DNA from 3 places in the Enterobacter vonholyi genome. Region 2 is predicted to be linked to each of the others. Evidence: predicted binding sites of a transcription regulator. Region 2 holds the regulator's gene; each other region holds the start of a gene.
The links. Region 2 encodes CRP, which controls carbon source genes, mostly activating them, when cyclic AMP is high. Its sites were predicted from a motif close to ATGTGANNNNNNTCACAT; they were not measured.

Region 1 (2,203 bases), 910 kb from region 2:
AGGCCCCAACGGTTGTTTTTGTCCAGCTCGTAGAGGATACCGGCGTTCCAGCCATAGCCCCACTCATCACCTTCAAGACTGGCAATTTTATTGCTGTTTTTAGGCAGGCGCGCAGTCTGTTCCCCGGAATAACGTTCGATTTTGGCATCGGCGTAAACGGCATCAAAGCCCAGACCAAAGCTCCAGTTATCGTTCAGGCGATACGCACCGCTCAGGTTGAGGTTCAGCGTAGTAAGGTCTGTTTTACCGCCGTATTCACCAGCCGGGTAGTTGTTATTGAACTCGGTAGCCAGGCCGTAGTTAGACGTTACGGATGCACCCCAGCCAAACTGTTCGTTAATGGGCGCAACGAAGTGCAGGTTGGGGATCCATGCTGTTGGGGCAATGTTGTCCGCTTTAAGGCTCGCACCCGTATAAGGCGACTTACCAGAAACGTTGACATCAGGGTCGATATAAACCGCACCGGCAGAGAAAGTCGGACGATCGAACATCATGATCAACGCGGGGTTACGACTCGCGTTACCCGCATCATCAGCAATAGCGCCTTCCCCGGAATACGCACGGCCAAGGCCAGAGGAAGAAAATTCGTTTAACTGAAAGCCCGCTGACCAGGCGGAAGTGGAGACGAGTGCCACTGCGACTGCCAGCGCAGTCTTGTTGAACAGGGTTTTCTGGCTCATGACCATAACCTCATTGAGTTATTTTTATTCAATAATTGTTACATACCGTAACAGGAGCGCGAAGTGTAGGGTCTGAGGTATGACAGACAAATCAGACCAGTGGCCAGAGTATAGGTCTGACCAGCCAGAATGTTGCAAGTTTGTTTATTAATATTTTCAAACATGTTTCGCGAAACGAGATCTGGTTGGCAAAATTGTGACCATCGCGACTCACCCAAAAGGGTGGTTTTTGTTCTGGATCATTTTTTAGTGTGATATTGGTCACTTATCCGTTTTTGCACCATTAACGGCTGGAGAGAGCCCGCGCCGGGGCGTAAAATATCAGCATCGTGTTTATCTCGCGCGCTGCGCGAATACAGAGGAAATTGAGCTATGAGTAAATGCAGTGCTGATGAAACCCCGGTTTGCTGCTGTATGGATGTTGGGACCATCATGGACAACTCCGATTGCACCGCGTCTTACAGCCGTGTGTTCACTAACCGTGCCGAAGCGGAAGAGACCCTGGCCGCGCTGAGCAAGCGTGCGCGTGATGTTGAATCCGATCCGTGTGAAATCAAGTCGACCTTCACCGAAGTGGAAGGCGGCGTGAAGCTGGACATCGACTTTGTTTTCGCCTGCGAAGCAGAAACACTGATTTTCCAGCTGGGTCTGCGTTAATCCTTTTTGCCCGGCGGCGCTTCGCTTGCATGGGCCTACGATTGTGTAGGCCGAGTAAGGCAACGCCGCCACCCGGCAACAAACCGCACAAATGCCCCTGCCATGCAGGGGCATTTTCTTTTTCTTCTCTGTGTTTTAGCTCGCACTTTTTCGTTTCCCCGATTGGCTGAATGTAAAAAAATGGTTAAGACTATTATCAGGTCAGACCACTTTATGTTTGCGAAAAATTTTTTACAGGGGAGTGTTATGAGTCAGGCATTACCGCTAATTACCCGTCAGGGCGATCGCATTGCCATAGTCAGTGGATTGCGAACGCCATTTGCGCGTCAGGCAACGGCGTTTCATGGCATACCGGCCGTTGACCTGGGGAAAATGGTAGTGGGGGAGATGCTGGCTCGCAGCGAAATTCCGCCTGAGGTCATCGAACAGCTGGTGTTCGGTCAGGTCGTGCAGATGCCTGAAGCCCCCAACATTGCGCGGGAAATCGTCCTTGGTACCGGGATGAATGTGCACACCGATGCCTACAGCGTCAGTCGCGCCTGCGCAACCAGTTTCCAGGCCGTGGCGAACGTCGCCGAAAGCCTGATGGCGGGGACTATCCGCGCCGGGATTGCGGGCGGGGCAGACTCCTCTTCGGTGCTGCCGATTGGGGTCAGTAAAAAGCTGGCGCGTATCCTGGTCGATGCCAACAAAGCCCGTACGACGGGTCAGAAACTCAAACTCTTCTCGCGTTTACGTCTGCGCGATCTGATGCCCGTGCCACCTGCCGTAGCGGAATACTCCACTGGCCTGCGCATGGGCGATACCGCCGAGCAGATGGCGAAAACCTACGGCATTACCCGTGAACAGCAGGATGCGCTGGCGCA
Region 2 (2,203 bases):
ATTCGCGCAGCGGCTGTTCGCGCCACAGCCAGAACCAGAACCAGTTAAACAGCCCGTACCACAGCGTCCCCAGAGCGTAGATCAGCAGCGGCTCCCACACAGGCATATTCCCGGCGAGGCTCAGCGTGAAGATGGCCGCAATCAGCGAGGCGGGAAGCAGGCGGGCGTGCAGCGAGCTGATTTCGGCGGTGACGCCGAGCGTCATCGCCAGCACGGTCAGGATCAGCGGCAGCGGGATATCACGAGCCAGTAACAGCTGTACGGCGAGGCTACAGCCCGCAAACAGGCAGCCGCCAACGATCAGGCGTTTGAAAAAGCGCTTATGCGGCGTGTCCAGACCGGCGATGTTGCAGCAGGCGGGTACGAGAGAAAACAGCAGGCCCTGCTGAAGATGTCCGAGGATCAGGCCTATGGCCACGGGTAGACACAACACCAGCGTTTGTCGCAGTGCGTAGTTAACTTCCGGGTGATAGATCAGCCTGCGCCACATGGGGAGTAGAGACAAAAACGGCGTGACACCTTGCGATGGCACGCCGTTTAAGCGGAATTAACGCGTTCCGTAGACCACGATGGTTTTACCGTGGGCGGAGATCAGGTTTTGATCTTCCAGCATTTTCAGGATACGGCCTACTGTTTCACGGGAGCAACCGACGATCTGACCAATTTCCTGACGGGTAATTTTAATTTGCATGCCGTCCGGGTGGGTCATGGCGTCTGGCTGTTTCGCCAGGTTCAGCAGGGTCTGCGCGATACGGCCGGTAACGTCCAGGAAGGCGAGGTTACCCACTTTCTCTGACGTGACCTGCAGACGGCGCGCCATCTGGGAAGAAAGACGCATCAGAATGTCAGGGTTAACCTGAATCAGCTGACGGAACTTCTTGTAAGAAATTTCAGCCACTTCACATGCTGTCTTTGCACGAACCCAGGCGCTACGTTCCTGGCCCTCTTCAAACAGGCCCAGTTCACCGATGAAATCGCCCTGGTTCAGATAAGAAAGGATCATCTCTTTCCCTTCTTCATCTTTGATCAGCACTGCCACCGAGCCTTTAACGATGTAATACAACGTTTCCGCTTTTTCACCCTGGTGAATCAGCGTGCTCTTTGATGGGTACTTATGAATGTGGCAATGAGACAAGAACCATTCGAGAGTCGGGTCTGTTTGCGGTTTGCCAAGCACCATGCGCTGTTATCCTCTGTTATAAGCTGTCACCAGAGTCATCAAATGCATCCGGACTCTGGGGTTGCAATCGAATTCTTACCCATACCCTGGGAAGTCGGCTACCGTAACGTTTCGCAGCCAGTAAAGTTTGATGTCCTCTGCATACATGTGTAACGTCAATGTATTACTGTAGCATCCAGAGTGTTTTAGCATAGCTTTCGCCGCGTGTCTCCTGGTGTCTCGCTTCAGCATGATGCAGGTCGCCTTCCATTGCGAGAAATGTAACGCACGCGTAATCTGTCACCAAAAATGCAACGTTGGAGTTTAAGAATATGCAAGCGCGCGTGAAATGGGTTGAAGGTTTAACGTTCCTGGGCGAATCCGCGTCAGGGCACCAGATTTTAATGGACGGTAACTCCGGCGATAAAGCGCCAAGCCCAATGGAAATGGTGCTGATGGCGGCAGGCGGATGCAGCGCCATTGACGTGGTGTCGATTCTGCAAAAAGGTCGTCATGACGTGACGGATTGTGAGGTTAAACTCACCTCAGAACGGCGTGAAGAGGCGCCACGTCTGTTCACCCATATTAACCTGCACTTTGTGGTCACAGGTAAAGAACTAAAAGACGCGGCGGTCTCGCGTGCGGTGGATCTGTCTGCGGAGAAGTACTGCTCTGTGGCATTAATGCTGGAGAAAGCGGTAAAAATCACGCATTCGTATGAAGTGATCGAGGCGTGATTGATGGGGCATCGTGCGTGTTGATGCCCTCACCCTAACCCTCTCCCACAGGGAGAGGGAACATGCTCACGCAATCTGCTTCCCTTCCATCAGTCGCTCCACCAGCGGCGTCATGATGAGCTCCATCGCCAGCCCCATTTTTCCGCCCGGCACGACCAATGTATTCATGTGCGAAATAAACGAGCCCTGCAGCATGGCCAGTAGCCAGGGGTAATCAATGCCTTCGAGATTGCGGAAATGGATCACCACAAAGCTCTCATCCAGGGATGGGATACTTTTGGCGGCAAACGGGTTGGAGGTATCCACC
Region 3 (2,203 bases), 1.9 Mb from region 2:
GTCATGGCGTTCACTTTTATCGTACGTAAAGCGCGCAATGATACGGGTTTTGAGTGACGGGTGCTATCTTCGGCGAAAATAAATGGCTGGGCTATGCTTAGTGGCAGTAACTGACTGTTAAGGCATAGAAAAATGAAAGCATTTGATCTCCAGCGGATGGCGTTTGATAAAGTTCCTCCTGAATTTCTGGGCGAAGTGGCGCTCCGCAGCCTGTATACCTTCGTACTTGTCTTCCTGTTTCTTAAAATCACCGGCCGTCGCGGCGTAAGGCAGATGTCGCTCTTTGAGGTGTTGATCATCCTGACGCTGGGTTCAGCGGCGGGGGATGTCGCCTTCTATGATGATGTGCCGATGGTGCCGGTGTTTATCGTTTTTGTTTCACTGGCGCTTCTTTATCGCCTTGTCATGTGGCTGATGTCGAAAAGCGAAAAGCTGGAAGATCTGCTTGAGGGGAAGCCGGTCGTTATCGTCGAGGACGGGCAGTTGGCCTGGGAAAATGTACAAAGCGCCAATATGACCGAGTTCGAGTTCTTTATGGAGCTACGACTGAATAGCGTTGAACAGCTCGGGCAGGTGCGTCTGGCGATCATGGAGACCAACGGGCAGATCAGCGTCTATTACTATTCTGACGACGAGGTGAAGCCGGGACTGTGTATCCTGCCGGATATGCTGATCGAGCGTTTCAGAACCGTACCTGAGTCAGGCGAGTATGCCTGCGTGAGATGTAGCCACGTGCTCGCGATGCAGCCGGGGGATCGTCAATTATGCCCCCGCTGTGCAAATCCGGAATGGACGAAGGTTAGCCGGGCCAAACGCATCACCTGACAGCCATTTTGTCGGTTTTGTGATGGCGAGGCGGCAGATTGTTTTGTGTGACGCGGGGCACATTTCACGGGTCATAAGTTTTAGACATTGCGGCGCGTGTCACTGAATGATAAAACCGATATCCACAGTTATAACTTATGGCTTTTAGCGTGGTGAGGGGAAATGGCTCAAGTCTTTAATTTCAGTTCAGGTCCGGCAATGTTACCGGCAGACGTGCTTAAACAGGCTCAACAGGAACTCTGTGACTGGAACGGTCTCGGTACGTCGGTGATGGAAATCAGCCACCGTGGTAAAGAGTTTATTCAGGTGGCCGAAGAGGCAGAAAAGGATTTTCGCGATCTGCTGAATATTCCCTCGAACTACAAAGTATTGTTCTGCCACGGCGGTGGACGCGGCCAGTTTGCAGGCGTTCCGCTGAATATCCTCGGTGACAAAACGACGGCTGACTACGTTGACGCGGGCTACTGGGCTGCGAGCGCCGTTAAAGAAGCGCATAAATACTGCACGCCGAATGTTATCGACGCCAAAGTGACCGTTGATGGCCTGCGCGCCGTGAAGCCAATGAGCGAGTGGCAGCTTTCTGATAACGCAGCGTATCTGCACTACTGCCCGAACGAAACCATTGACGGGATTGCCATCGACGAGACGCCAAACTTCGGCAGCGATGTCGTGGTTGCCGCCGACTTCTCCTCCACCATTCTGTCTGCGCCAATTGATGTCAGCCGCTACGGCGTTATCTATGCGGGCGCGCAGAAAAATATCGGTCCGGCCGGTTTGACTATCGTCGTCGTGCGTGAAGACCTGCTGGGTAAAGCGCATAAATCCTGCCCGTCGATTCTCGATTACACCGTGCTGAACGATAACGATTCTATGTTCAACACCCCACCAACGTTTGCCTGGTATCTTTCAGGCCTGGTCTTCAAATGGCTGAAGCAAAACGGCGGCGTGGCACAGATGGACAAGGTGAATCAGCAGAAAGCTGAACTGCTGTATGGCGTGATCGACAAAAGCGATTTCTATCGCAACGATGTGGCGAAAGCTAACCGTTCCCGCATGAACGTGCCGTTCCAGCTGGCGGACAGCAGCCTGGATAAAGTGTTCCTTGAAGAGTCCTTCGCGGCAGGCCTGCATTCGCTCAAAGGTCACCGTGTCGTTGGCGGCATGCGTGCCTCCATCTATAACGCGATGCCGCTGGAAGGCGTTAAAGCTCTGACGGATTTCATGATCGACTTCGAACGTCGCCACGGTTAATAGCGCTGTTTTCACCCCCGTAGCCTGCTGCGGGGTTTTTATTATGTTGAGTTGAGAGTTAAGTTTTCATGGAATCCCTGACGTTACAACCTATCGCGCGGGTAGATGGCACCATTAATCTGCCTGG

Region 1: the regulator CRP is predicted to act here: its motif matches at 930-947, upstream of AB3N39_RS14795 (YfcZ/YiiS family protein).
Region 3: the regulator CRP is predicted to act here: its motif matches at 871-888, upstream of serC (3-phosphoserine/phosphohydroxythreonine transaminase).

What each region holds. Positions count from the first base shown of each region.
Region 1 is NZ_CP162152.1:3,151,983-3,154,185, reverse strand. Features, by position in the region: gene fadL (long-chain fatty acid transporter FadL) at 1-680, opposite strand, end outside; gene AB3N39_RS14795 (YfcZ/YiiS family protein) at 1,053-1,337, shown strand; gene fadI (acetyl-CoA C-acyltransferase FadI) at 1,584-2,203, shown strand, end outside.
Region 2 is NZ_CP162152.1:4,066,282-4,068,484, reverse strand. Features, by position in the region: gene AB3N39_RS19185 (YccS/YhfK family putative transporter) at 1-490, opposite strand, end outside; gene crp (cAMP-activated global transcriptional regulator CRP) at 548-1,180, opposite strand; gene AB3N39_RS19175 (OsmC family protein) at 1,492-1,896, shown strand; gene AB3N39_RS19170 (phosphoribulokinase) at 1,963-2,203, opposite strand, start outside.
Region 3 is NZ_CP162152.1:1,510,985-1,513,187, forward strand. Features, by position in the region: gene ycaO (30S ribosomal protein S12 methylthiotransferase accessory factor YcaO) at 1-5, opposite strand, end outside; gene AB3N39_RS07090 (DUF421 domain-containing protein) at 133-825, shown strand; gene serC (3-phosphoserine/phosphohydroxythreonine transaminase) at 988-2,076, shown strand; gene aroA (3-phosphoshikimate 1-carboxyvinyltransferase) at 2,145-2,203, shown strand, end outside.